DNA from 3 places in the Paenibacillus sp. CH40 genome. Region 1 is predicted to be linked to each of the others. Evidence: riboswitches for the same ligand, from Rfam matches in the RefSeq annotation. Region 1 holds a riboswitch; each other region holds the start of a gene.

Region 1 (4,277 bases):
ACATCGGGGGCATGACAATCCGATTTTTTAAAGAAAGCCCCTTTAATTGATAAGGAGTAAACAAGTCGGTCACTTTTATCCATCCTTCCTTCAATTCCATGTCTGTATAATTATGAATTGCATCCCCATTATACACCAGCTGTCACAGTATACCGAATTCGTTGTAAGGCTAAAACTTGCGAAAATGCTCCTGTTTTCGGTCATGTTTAAGAGAATATGTACGATTAGCTCCATCATCTTCATTGATAATCGTTTCATCGTGGACTTCTTTTTCAGTCGTTTATGAGCCGAACATTGGTTACCAGCATATTTTTAATAAGACAGGTACATAATAGTCGAGAGCACCACTTGGTACCACTGCACGGAAAGGGGGGGATACATATGCCGTACAGGGGAGTGTTGCCATGCTTGGCACTGTTACTAGCATTCTCAAGTTTACCCGTTCACGCGGATGCGCCTCCCAACACCGGAACGCCCCATCCCAAGGAAGCAGCTGTTGCTTCTTCTGTACTTCAGAGCACAGATCGAGCAACTCCTACATTAGCAATGCTGCGTAAAAAACATGCAGACATTTTTAAAATGTGCGGCCCACACACCCGCCAAATTGCCCTAACCTTTGATGATGTGCCCGATTCTAGGTATACGCCACAAGTTTTGGACGTATTACACGCCAATGGCATCAAAGCCACCTTTTTCATCGTCGGTCACCGTGCGGAAAAGCATCCGGGGATCATACGCCGTATTATCCGTGAAGGCCATGCTATAGGAAACCATTCCTATACTCATCCAGATTTTAGGAAGGCCACACCAGAACGCTTTCGCAACCAGATTACAAAAACAGAACGTATTTTACAAGCAAGCGCAGGTTTTCGCCCCAAGTTGATTCGTCCACCCTACGGTGAAATCACGGAGCCTCAAATCCAATGGGCACGTCGTCATGGCTATATGATTGTCAATTGGAATGTAGACTCTCTCGATTGGAAGGGATTAAGTAAAACACAAATTCAGCGCAATGTGATCCCAGCTACCGGGCCTGGCTCTATTATTTTAATGCACGCAGGTGGAGGTCAAAGTTCCAACTTGCAAGGCACTGTCCAAGCTCTGCCGGGCCTAATTCACTCTCTAAAAGCTAAGGGATACAAATTTGTGACAGTCCCCCGGCTACTCCACACATCGGAACGGAAATAACCATATGTTTATGATTGAGCTGCAAGCTAAAGCAACGTAAAAAGGCTGTCTTACCAGCAGAAGTTTTCTGCTCGTCAAGACAGCCTTTTTTATGGATAAGACCTGATAAGAGTCCGACCTAGTTATATGCGGTAGGATACAGACATTAAGTTTACATAATATATATTATGTTTAATTAAACCGTATATACGTACAATGCTATTTATCAATAACGTACAGCTTCACATTTTGAAATCCAAAGTCGTTCACAAATGATTTGTTGCCAGGAATAAAGATATCAATCCGCTTTCCTGTAATGGCGCTACCCTGATCGCGAGCGACAGCTACAAAAGAATGATCCGGCAAACCTGGGTGGGAATAGCCTGTAACCAGCACTTTCGTGCCCATCGGAATGACGTTCGGGTCTACCGCAATCGTACCTAGTTTAAGCGGATTGCCGTAGTAGTCCACTGCTCCCCATTTACCATTCTCGTCGGCTGCGGCAGAATACGCTGAAGCCTTAACGTCAACTATTTTGCTATAGTTGAATGTTTTGCCCCACGCTTCAATCGTTGGCCCCTCATTCGCTGGTGCTTTCTCCGTAAGAAGCTGCGGCTTCGAATCCGAAGCTGCCTTCACACTTTTTTCGCCAGGCACCTTAATTTGCAGACCTGCATATATATTGTTGGAAGCAATGTTTGGGTTCGCCTTCGTTAGCTCGTCTACCGATACTCCATAACGTTGAGCAAGCAAAAAGAAGGTATCGCCCTCTTTGGCAGTGTGAAGCGAAGCAGCATCCGCTACTCCAGCTGTCTGTGCCAACCCTGCAATAGCTGCGGCAAGCACCGCAAATTTCATCGTTTTACCAATATGTTTTAGATGTTTCAAAGATATGTACCTCCTCTGTTATGCCTGCGAAGTTAGCTGTCGGATTCGGACTCAGGAGAAGCCCTATGCTTGTGCAATTCACCCCTAGGCATATTCCACATCGTCTTTATGACGTATCGGAATGACTGCCGTTGTTACGTCCCCCGCACTTCCCATAGTTTGGACCCAGCATTCAGCGTTTGTCATAACCGCATGCTGTCCCGGTAAGTTTTGGCTTACTGCATAATATCACAATTTTGTAACCTTATCCGCATGAAAATGTTGGGAACCTTGAACATCATACTATACTCGTTACAATTTTGTCATCAAGAAATCGATATTTGTTACGAAAGTATGGGGAAATGGTGACAAAAAGAAAAAAAGCCCTCCGTCAAACGGAGGGCTTTTTTTATAGATTATATCAGCACTTCCTTACAATACTTTGGCAAGAAAATCACGGGTGCGATCATGGCTTGGAGTACCAAATACCTGCTCTGGTGTACCTTGCTCCACAATTTGACCGTTATCCATAAAGATGATTCGATCGCCTACCTCGCGGGCAAAGCCCATTTCATGCGTCACGATTACCATTGTCATGCCGCCTTCGGCGAGCTTCTTCATTACATCCAGAACCTCTCCAACCATTTCAGGGTCCAATGCAGAAGTCGGCTCATCGAACAGCATTACGTGCGGCTGCATGGCCAAAGCACGCGCAATCGCAATACGTTGCTTCTGACCGCCAGATAGCTGGTTCGGATAGGTATTCTTCTTATCCTCAAGCCCTACGGTACGCAAGAGTTCTAGCGAAATTTTTTCCGCTTCCTTCCCTGACTGTCTTCTAACCTGTGTTGGGGCAAGTGTCAGGTTCTGCAACACTGTTTTATGCGGGAACAGATTAAAATGCTGGAACACCATCCCCATCTTCTCCCGGGTTACATTAATATTATGGCCACGAGCTGTAATTGGCTCGCCCTCAAACAAAATCTCTCCGTCTGTAGGCTGTTCCAACAGATTCATACAACGCAAAAACGTACTCTTCCCCGAACCACTGGGGCCGATGATGACGACGACTTCACCTTTGGCGATATCTATATCAATGCCTTTTAAAATTTCATTCTTACCGAACGATTTACGCAGTTGTTTAACGGTGATCACTGGCTCTCAACTTCCTTTCCCATAAACCCAGCAGCTTAGACAAGCTGAATGTCATTACAAAATAAATAGCGGCTGCGATTACGAACGGACTTAATCCTTCGTAGGTGATGTTCTTAATGACCTGGGCCTGATACATAATATCCACCATCCCAATGGTCGAAATAATGGATGATTCTTTAATGATCGTAATAAACTCATTACCGATAGCAGGCAAAATAGATTTAAACGCTTGCGGCAAAATGACATGACGCATAGCTTTACCGCGTCCCATACCCAACGAACGGGCAGCCTCCATCTGTCCACGGTCTACTGCCTGGATACCTGCCCGGAAAATTTCAGCCAGATATGCTGAACTATTCAGAGACAATGTGATTATACCAGACTGGAGTGGGGTAAAATTGACACCCAGCGTCAAAGCAACTCCGTAGTGAATGATCATAAGTTGTACCAGCATAGGTGTGCCACGCAGGATCTCCACATAAGTGGTACCTAACCACTCAATGATGCGTATACCACTCATCCGCAGCAAGGATACGATCAGACCAATGATAAATCCAAACAGTACTCCGAGTGCAGACAGCAACAGAGTGTAGCCGATACCCGTAGCGTAAAAACTGCGGTATTTCCAAAAAATATCTACGATGTTATTAGAAGAAACCTGTCGATCTGCAGAGAGCGCGCTCGCTTCTGTGGAAAACTTCTCAATCGACCCGTCCGCTTTCAGGCGAGCCAACGTTTTATTTACAGAGGCAAGCAATTCTGCGTTCCCCTTGCGTATACCTACAGCTGTTTCTGCTCCGGCATCCTCAGGCACGGCCTTGGCAAGTGTTACGGTACCATCTAACGTGTATCCTTTAGCAACCGTATCTTCGATCACAACAGCGTTGATACGCTGGGTCCGCAGCTGGAGTACCAGATCAGATATTTTGTCCAGTGAGGTTACAGTGGCATTGGGTACTTTTTGAGCAATTTCTTCCTGAATACTCCCTTTTTGTGCCCCAATCTTCTCGCCTTTCAAAGTATCCATCGTAGGATATTTGTCTTTATCCTCTGGGCGTACCATAATGACTTGCTTGGAGCGATAATAT
Region 2 (4,277 bases), on a different contig from region 1:
GAGCTCAAAGGGCGCTATATGAGCGCAGCAAAGGCCGCCCTTTCGTACTACAGCAAATGGTACGGGCCTTATCCATATTCCACCCTATCCATCGTGGTTCCACCCAAATCAGGCAATGGAGCCGGCGGTATGGAGTATCCGACACTCATCACGGCCGCTGCTGCGGGTAATCTGAATCCTGGCTATAGTCTGGAACGGACATTAGTTCATGAGATTGGACATCAATATTTCTACGGAATGGTAGCCAATAATGAATTTGAGGAGCCGTGGCTGGATGAAGGCTTCACCTCCTATGCAGAGGAGCGGCTTATGGAGCAAGAATATGGGCTTACCCCTAACTTGCCATTACAATCGGGACAGGTAGCCTCCCCACAGCCGCTAAACCGTGAGTCATGGAAGTACGGCTCAGCTGCTGAGTACGCGCAAAATGCCTACTCTCGAGGCAAGCTGGTACTACGGGGCATTGAACGTCAGGTGGGTATGAAAAAAATGGATCGCATTATGCGGACCTACGTCCAGACGTACCGATTTAAGCATCCGTCCTCACTGGATTTTCAACGTATCGTGGAGAGAGTCACCGGACGCTCATGGAGCCACTATTTTGAACAGTATGTATATGACGGCCAGATGGCGGACTTTTCAGTGGATCACATCACAAACCACAAGCTGGAGAATGGATATGAAGCAGTCGTGACGGTCAGCAAAAAAGGGGCGGATTATCCCAAGATCCCTGTCCAATTTACCTTCAAGGATGGTACCACGATATTCAAGGCTTGGGACGGCGCGGGCAAAAGCACAACTTTTCGGATCAAAAGTACTTCTCCCGTTTCCTATGTAACCCTTGATCCCCTATATACCATTGCACTGGAGAACAAGCATATTAACAATAGCCTAAAAGCCGAATTGGACGAAAAGCAACAAACCCGTTGGAGTGTAAGTGTAACCAAGCTGTTGGAGACACTGCTTGGAAGTCTGTCATGGTGAGGTGTCTATAGATGCGGACTGTTATAAAAGAGGGCTGGGCGCTGGTGCGCATACGATTCTATATCGTTATCATTTTATTTCTGTATCGACTACTGTGGGGGGTGTTTCTCTATCGGCTGGTGCAGTCTGCCGTTATCCCGCTATTGCTCCGTTATCCTGATCAGGGTCAAAACGAGCTGGGACAGACCTTATTTTGGATGGAGAGTCAGATTGCTCTGATGGACAGCCGGGAAGTACATGTGTATTTGTGGATACTACTAGGGGCGACTGTACTACGTATACTGATCACTCCCTTCATTAGAGCCGGAATATATCAAAGTCTGCATACCGATGCGACTGAACCGCAAAGCCTGTCCTTTTTCAAGGGTATGAAACGCCATGGCATGTCGTCGCTGTTGTATTACACCATCGAGTTGGGACTGCTGCTGCTTCCCGCCTTTTGGGTAGTACCGAGACTCTACCCTATTGTAGCAGGAGCACTTCAATCTTCCTCTTATCTGCTGCATTTATTGCCCTATGTCATTGGATGGATGGCATACGGATGGTTCATTCGGCAGTGCATCCTGTATATGCAACTGGGTACTGTCGGTGGTCACGCCATACTATCGTCCCTGCTCGCCTTCTTTCGCCAGCTCCTCCCAGCTGTCGGTATATCCCTTTTGCTCGGTGCTTGTGTGCTGCTGGTCTTCGGTCTATTTGGCACCGTGGCGATGATTTGGACTGGCATGCTGGCGCTCATTCTCCAGCAATCGTATCATTTTGTTACTAGTCTGGTCAGGCTGTGGCATATCAGTTCGCAGTACAGACTATGGCATACCGATATCTCTAGTAGAAGCTAAGCCCTGCCTTTATGTTTTTTTACTTCATTTCCGTCTGTCGAAAAACCTTGATTCATACCCGCGCAAACGACACATAACTGAATACTGTTAACAAGATCTGTTCCTGGGACATTAGGAGCAGATTTTTTTTGTAACTTTTTGCAATGAAACATTTGCCAAAGCCAGCCGTCTTTGTTACAATAATCGCAGTGAACTGATAGTAACAACTTTGTAATCTTTATTGTAACCTTTATCTCAAAAATAACGTTTCTGTGAATACTGCTCTCCAAGGTGCACATCTTAAGTTAAGCCTAATTCCTGGCACCTAGGAAGCGGGGGAACCAGTTTGGGTGAATTGATCTCGCAACAGAGTGGTCATAGGGGAACCTTCTACCGAATCCTTAAGCTAACCTCGCAGGCATTGGAAGGGGTATATTTTTTTTGAAGAAGAAGCTAACGATCGCAGCTATGGGTCTTGCCATTGCCTTTACATCTTTTACATTCGGTGGCGGCAGTGCATATGCAGACTCTAAGATGGACCAGGTCATCCAAGATGCCAAAGGAACGAACTACAGAAGCGGAGGCACTACACTCGAGGGATTCGATTGCTCCGGCTTCACAATGTACGTATACAACAAACTGGGAATTAAACTTCCGCATCAATCTGGATCACAATTCAAAATGGGATCTTCTGTATCCCGCGATGAAATGAGACCTGGGGACCTGGTGTTCTTCAACACCACAGGAAGAGGCATTTCCCATGTAGGTATCTTCGTAGGTGAAGGGAAATTTGCCCACTCCTCGACTTCACGTGGTGTAGTAGTTAGCTCACTGAACGAAAATTATTACGCTAACCGCTATGTCGGTGCAAAAAGAATTATGAGCACAGACGCTTACCATTCTGTAGCTTCAGACATTCCTGATGACGATAACGTAGAATAACTAACGCACAGCAAGCTAACCCTAGCCGCAATTTGATTCTGGCCGGAATCGAATTGCGGTTTTTTATGTCCACAACATCAGCAATTATTATCTTTACTGACGAACTGAGACCTCAAAAGGTTTCAATTGTAGCGAACATCGTCGGTTTTACCGTCACCGCTGGGGGAGCATATGAGCAGTAATTCCTTCTTATTGAATGTATACCCGACTTAGGTATGAAATAAACACGCTTGCCATTCCTCTGCAACTTGTCTACAATCTGTTGTTAATGATTGAAGTACCTGTGTAAAAGGAGGATGGAACACATGCCGGCCTTAATATCCAACTATCGGATCGTACCGATGGACGAGCATCAAGCGGCTGCAATCTGTGAGTGGCACTATGATCCACCTTATAACATATACGGTTGGCTCCCCTGGGAACAAATGAAGGCGCTTGAAGTCGAATTTGGAAGTCCCACGCTTCGCCAAGAGCAATATGTTGCCGTACTGGATGAAGAGAACAAGCTAACAGGATTTGCTCAATATTTTCCTATGATCGGTGTGACCCGGCTAGGTCTTGGAATGCATCCTGACAGGTGCGGACATGGCAAAGGCTCTGATTTTGTCCGTGCCATTGCAGAGGAAGCTCAACGACGCAACCCGAAGAATGAAATTGATTTAGAGGTGCTCACTTGGAATGGGCGCGCTATCCGGGCCTACAAGGCGGCTGGATTTGAGCTTACAGATACCTATGAACGCCAGACTCCTGATGGCAAAAAACCATTTTATTGTATGGTATATCGTCCCGAGCACCCAACCCAGATTCTATGATAAAAGCGCCTTCGGCATACAACCACGATGTTGTATAGCGAAGGCGCTTTTATCATCATACGACAGATCATTACAAGCTCAATGACTGCTGCGCATTTTTTCAAAAGCTTCATTATATTGTTGGGCTTCCTTAATATCCACGGCCATAATACCGCCGTCGTCCCAAGAGGTCAAACGCAGAGTCACGGTCTTATAATCAATCGTAATAAATGGATGATGATTGAATGCTTCAGATATAGCGGCAACTTCATCCACGAATGCAATCCCTTTCATAAAACTGGAAAAATTATATTTTCGAACGATCCAACGTCCTTCTTCCAGTTCCCAGCCCTCCAGTTTCTCCAGATGTGCTTCAATCTCTTCTTGTGTAAAAGGCATGTTACGAACTCCTCCCCGTTTATACGGAAGCCTTTCGACCGCTTAAATACGGCCAAAACTACGATATATTGGTGTACATATTACCACGGCCCCGTTGATAAATCCATAAGACGGACCTCAAATCAAAGGGACTGACGTCAGCTCCTCGTCCCCAATAAGTACATAGATGCGATGCTGCTCCGGCTCATAGATCACAACGCTACTCCCTACAGTGATTGTGGGCTCTGTACCCAGTGCATAAAATAAGTCTTCTGCCAAAGCTTCATTGACTTCCTGACGTCCCGCCGGGTCCAGCCTGTCCCAATCTTCTGCTTCCATCTCAAAAAATTCATAGCTATCTGGG
Region 3 (4,277 bases), on a different contig from region 1:
ACATCCTCATTCCGGTCAATGCCTAGCACCTCGCACCCCATATCCACCAATTGCAAAGCCAGGCTTGAGCCAAACCGCCCCAAGCCAATAACTACAAACTGCTGCGTTTTCATATCTACTCGAAAACTCCTTATCTGAATCAATTTCATAAATGAGGATTTTGCAAAAATCCCATAAGCGACTTCCAATGAAGAAGATATAGATCGAAATGATTTAGTTCGTCTATATCTTGACTTCGGAGCGACTGGTATCGAATTTTGCAAAATCCTGAAATGATTAAACCAACGAAATGTATATGAAATGATTCATCCTATAATCATTTTGCCTTCCGGATGACGATATAATTCTTTACCCTTTTTCGGCCCCAGTGCATAAGCTAGCGTGAGTGGCCCCAGTCTACCTGCAAACATCGTCAGGGTAATCACCAGCTTGCCTATGACTGTCAAATCAGGTGTAAGCCCCATCGACAGCCCCACCGTACCAAACGCAGACACCGTCTCAAACAAGATCATCAGAAAATGATGATCTTCGGTTGCCGACAAAATCATGGTCACCCCGATCACGAACAGCAACCCCAGCAGTGTAATGGTCAAAGCCTTGTAAATTCGTCCCTGCGCAAGTCGGTACTTGAACAGTACAATATCTTCCCGCCCCCGCAGCATCGAAATCACCGCTCCAATGAGCAGGGCGAATGTTGTGGTCTTAATCCCGCCTCCAGTGGAGCCAGGAGAAGCCCCGATAAACATAAGTATGATGATAAAAAACTGCGTAGCCTGCCGCAAGCCTGCAATGTCCAGCGTATTGGCACCTGCGGTACGGGGGGTAACGGACTGGAATAAAGATCCCAGCAGTTTACCACCCCAATCAAGCGAGCCGAGAGTCTTCGGATTCGTAAACTCAAATACAAAAATCACGAGCGTGCCGACTACAATCATAGCGCCCGTCATGCTGAGTACCACCTTGGTATGCAAGGACAGTCTCTTGCGCTTGCGATATTCTGCCAAGTCTGACATCACTACAAAACCAATGCCGCCAGAAATAATTAGAAACATTGCGGTAAAATTAACAATCGGATCATATACATAACCTGTCAAGCTGCGAAATTCACCGAATAAATCAAAACCAGCATTGTTAAACATGGAGATGGCATGCCAGATTCCAAAATAAATCGCCCTGCCTACGGGCATATCAAAGGACCAGCGAACCGAGAATATCGTAGCGCATACGCCTTCAATAACCAGTGAGTACAGTAATACCTTACGGATTAACCCGACAATTCCCTCTACAGAAGTCTGATTCATCGCTTCCTGCAAGATGAGACGCTCCCGCAAGGAAATCCGACGCTTGAACACCAGTGCAATCAAGGTAGCCATGGTCATAAAGCCAAGACCGCCGATCTGGATCAGCGCAACGATGACAACTTGACCAAAAGTGGTAAAAAAGAGGCCGGTATCCTTTACGACAAGCCCGGTTACACAGGTCGCAGAGGCGGCAGTAAACAAAGCGTCTATAAACGCAAGTGGCTTTCCTGTTGTATTGGAGATCGGCAGCATTAACAATAAGCTACCTATTAGAATGATAATGGCAAAGCCCGCAACGAATATCTGCGGTGGAGAAAGCCGAAGCCAGCTTGCATTGGGATTCATCTATTCATCACTTCTCTCCTAATCCTTAAAACTATAAAAACAGTGATTTAATACGGTGTAAGCTCGCTACGCGTTCCATTTGATCTTTCGATCGTCGTTGCCCCTGAATTTTTTGATTTTTCCAAACCTTAGTTAACTATAATTAGCATTCCCTGAATACAGGAAGAATGCATGTCAAGCACTACTCGGCCCCCTGTGCTATTGGCGGGCAGTAGCGAAGGGGGCAGAATTGTTCTGAAGAAGCGAAGCGTTTGCCTTTATCTCCGGATTTTAACCATTAGAGGGGGTATACAATAAAAAAATCCGGGGATAACAGCAATCGGAAGAATAATCTGCACCCGCAGCGGTCTAACCAATCCAAACACTTTTATACGCACAAAAAAAGACACCGGAAAACCGAGTGCCTGACTTGGTTCCTGCTCATAGCCTACGAGGTTAGCTGACGGATTCGGGCAGCACAGTATGCCCTATTTACACTTCCGATCCAGCAGGATCGGTTGTAAAATTCACCCCAGTAACATGGTTCCCCCGTTTTCCCATAGAAATTCGGCTCAACTGTATATCATTACCTATGTATTTCATAGGCATTGCCTCAAGATTATAATCCTTCTATATCCAGATCACAAAACCAATTTCGCCGAAAAAACGTGAAATTGGCTTTATTTTGCGAATGGGCATCGTTTAATCGCAGCTTATCTAATTTTATTGGAACTTTAAAGTGCTTTCACTCTATTTTCATGAATATCGCTGGTCTGTTGGCGGGAACCTGTGCAGTATGATATCTTTAATGGATGTTCTTATTTACAGATTAAGGAGGAAACTCATGAATCCTATCGGGAAACCGGTCGTGCTCACGGCCAACTTCAAAAAATTAGGCTTGCTGGGCGGGATTGGCCTGATTTGCTTTTTTATCTTTCAATTGCTTATTCCCTCGCTTAGCAATCCGAGTCCAGAATCAGTAATGAACGCAAAGGTCATCAGCAAACAAGAAGCGGTCATACACGCATTGGACTTCGCCCGCTCCGAGCTGGGCTATACTGAATCACAGCCTGAGGAGCCCGTCGTGACCTATCAGGCCGAAACAGATTTGTACGGTTATTTATCTAGAGAAAAACTGCTTCAACAGTACGACCGTACATGGAAAAAGAGTTACCCTTACGAAACCTTTCGGGTCGATCTGCCTGAATCCTCAGCGAAGAGTAAACTGCAAATTCATGTGGATTTATCCACTGGCAAGGTCGTTAGCTTTAAACGGATCACCTCCAATACCAATTACACACAGGCTGATATTTCTACGGATGAACAAGCACGTAATAGGCTTGTACGTGTGGCTGAGGACGGCATGACCCTCGAAGCCAAGGAGCAGGCGGCCGCAGTATGGGTCAAGCGCTTTGGCTTTAAGCCGTCGGATTTGAAGCTTGCGACCACTGAACAAGAAGGCGGATTAAAGTATACCGTAGACGATAAAAAAATCGGCGCCTCGGTACTTACACTGGCTTTTACTTTTGAAGACGGTGATGTTCGCTCCTTCACCCAAAGCTTTTCGGCCCCGTCGTCCTATACCGATTATATCGAAAAGCAAACATTTTGGGCGAATTGGATGACCTATGCGGGTTATGCCCTATTTAGCTTTGTGCTGGGTGTACTTGCCATTGTGTATGCGTCACTCACCCGACGACATACTTCATTTGTTCGTGGCATTGTTCTGTCCGTTATATACTTTATTGCTAGTATAGCTGGGACCATGAACATGCTGCCTTTATTGCAAGCAGAAGCAGGCGGTAAGGGCATGCTTATATTTCTTATGGTTTTCCAGATTGGTGTTACCTTTTTCATGGCTGTAGCGCTCTACTTCTCCTTGGTCGGCGGTGACGGGCTTATGCGTCAGGTTGGACTGAATGCATGGCCGCGTGCAAAAGAGCCGGGCTACGGGCTGTATGTGCTTCGCAGTATGTATGTTGGCTACTTGTGGGCCTTTATTTTACTCGGGGTACAATCCATCTTATTCTTTATACTGGAGCGCACATTTAATACATTTTCCACCACAGATGCCACGCAATCCCCTTACAATATGGCTTATCCATGGCTACTGCCGATTATGGCCTGGATGGCAGGTATTGGAGAAGAGACTGTCTACCGTCTGTTTGGTATTCCGATGGTCAAAAAAATAGTGAAAAACACTTTTGTTGCGTGTCTGATCACCACGCTGATTTGGGCACTGGGACATACGCTTTATCCGATCTATCCGGTGATTTCCAGACCTATTGAGCTGACTTTTCTTGGTTTGCTGTTCAGTTTTGTGTTCCTGCGTTACGGCTTTATTGCCGCCATGTTCAGCCACGTTATTTTTGACAGCATTCTAATGGGACTTAGTGTGATGAGTCTGGGAGACACTGTGAATGTGAGCGCTGGTCTATTCTGGATCTTACTTCCAGCCATCGTGGGTTACATCATTTATTGGTTTAGTCCTAAAAAGCCAAATCGAATTATGTTTGAACCTATAAAAAAAGAGGAGCCGTATTCTACGACTCCTCCTCCCGAAGGGCAGCTATAATCTGACGCGCAAGCTTATCCCCAATAGAGAGAGGCCGGAAGTCTTCGACACTGGCCTCTCTTATTTTTTTGAGCGAT

Evidence for each region. Region 1 has a riboswitch for cyclic di-AMP ahead of NLX73_RS05170 (3D domain-containing protein). Riboswitches for the same ligand answer to the same signal wherever they lie in the genome.
Region 2: another riboswitch for cyclic di-AMP. It lies ahead of NLX73_RS23780 (C40 family peptidase); the one in region 1 lies ahead of NLX73_RS05170 (3D domain-containing protein).
Region 3: another riboswitch for cyclic di-AMP. It lies ahead of NLX73_RS16505 (TrkH family potassium uptake protein); the one in region 1 lies ahead of NLX73_RS05170 (3D domain-containing protein).

Annotation. Positions count from the first base shown of each region.
Region 1 is NZ_JANAVQ010000001.1:1,173,743-1,178,019, reverse strand. Features, by position in the region: gene NLX73_RS05180 (NADH:flavin oxidoreductase/NADH oxidase) at 1-73, opposite strand, end outside; gene NLX73_RS05175 (polysaccharide deacetylase family protein) at 382-1,188, shown strand; gene NLX73_RS05170 (3D domain-containing protein) at 1,387-2,055, opposite strand; cyclic di-AMP (ydaO/yuaA leader) riboswitch at 2,062-2,236, opposite strand; gene NLX73_RS05165 (amino acid ABC transporter ATP-binding protein) at 2,467-3,189, opposite strand; gene NLX73_RS05160 (ABC transporter substrate-binding protein/permease) at 3,176-4,277, opposite strand, start outside.
Region 2 is NZ_JANAVQ010000013.1:44,338-48,614, forward strand. Features, by position in the region: gene NLX73_RS23770 (M1 family metallopeptidase) at 1-984, shown strand, start outside; gene NLX73_RS23775 (hypothetical protein) at 996-1,823, shown strand; cyclic di-AMP (ydaO/yuaA leader) riboswitch at 2,101-2,238, shown strand; gene NLX73_RS23780 (C40 family peptidase) at 2,244-2,744, shown strand; gene NLX73_RS23785 (GNAT family N-acetyltransferase) at 3,050-3,556, shown strand; gene NLX73_RS23790 (4a-hydroxytetrahydrobiopterin dehydratase) at 3,635-3,934, opposite strand; gene NLX73_RS23795 (hypothetical protein) at 4,052-4,277, opposite strand, start outside.
Region 3 is NZ_JANAVQ010000005.1:126,179-130,455, reverse strand. Features, by position in the region: gene NLX73_RS16510 (potassium channel family protein) at 1-113, opposite strand, end outside; gene NLX73_RS16505 (TrkH family potassium uptake protein) at 306-1,646, opposite strand; cyclic di-AMP (ydaO/yuaA leader) riboswitch at 2,056-2,208, opposite strand; gene NLX73_RS16500 (CPBP family intramembrane glutamic endopeptidase) at 2,470-4,200, shown strand; gene uvrC (excinuclease ABC subunit UvrC) at 4,169-4,277, opposite strand, start outside.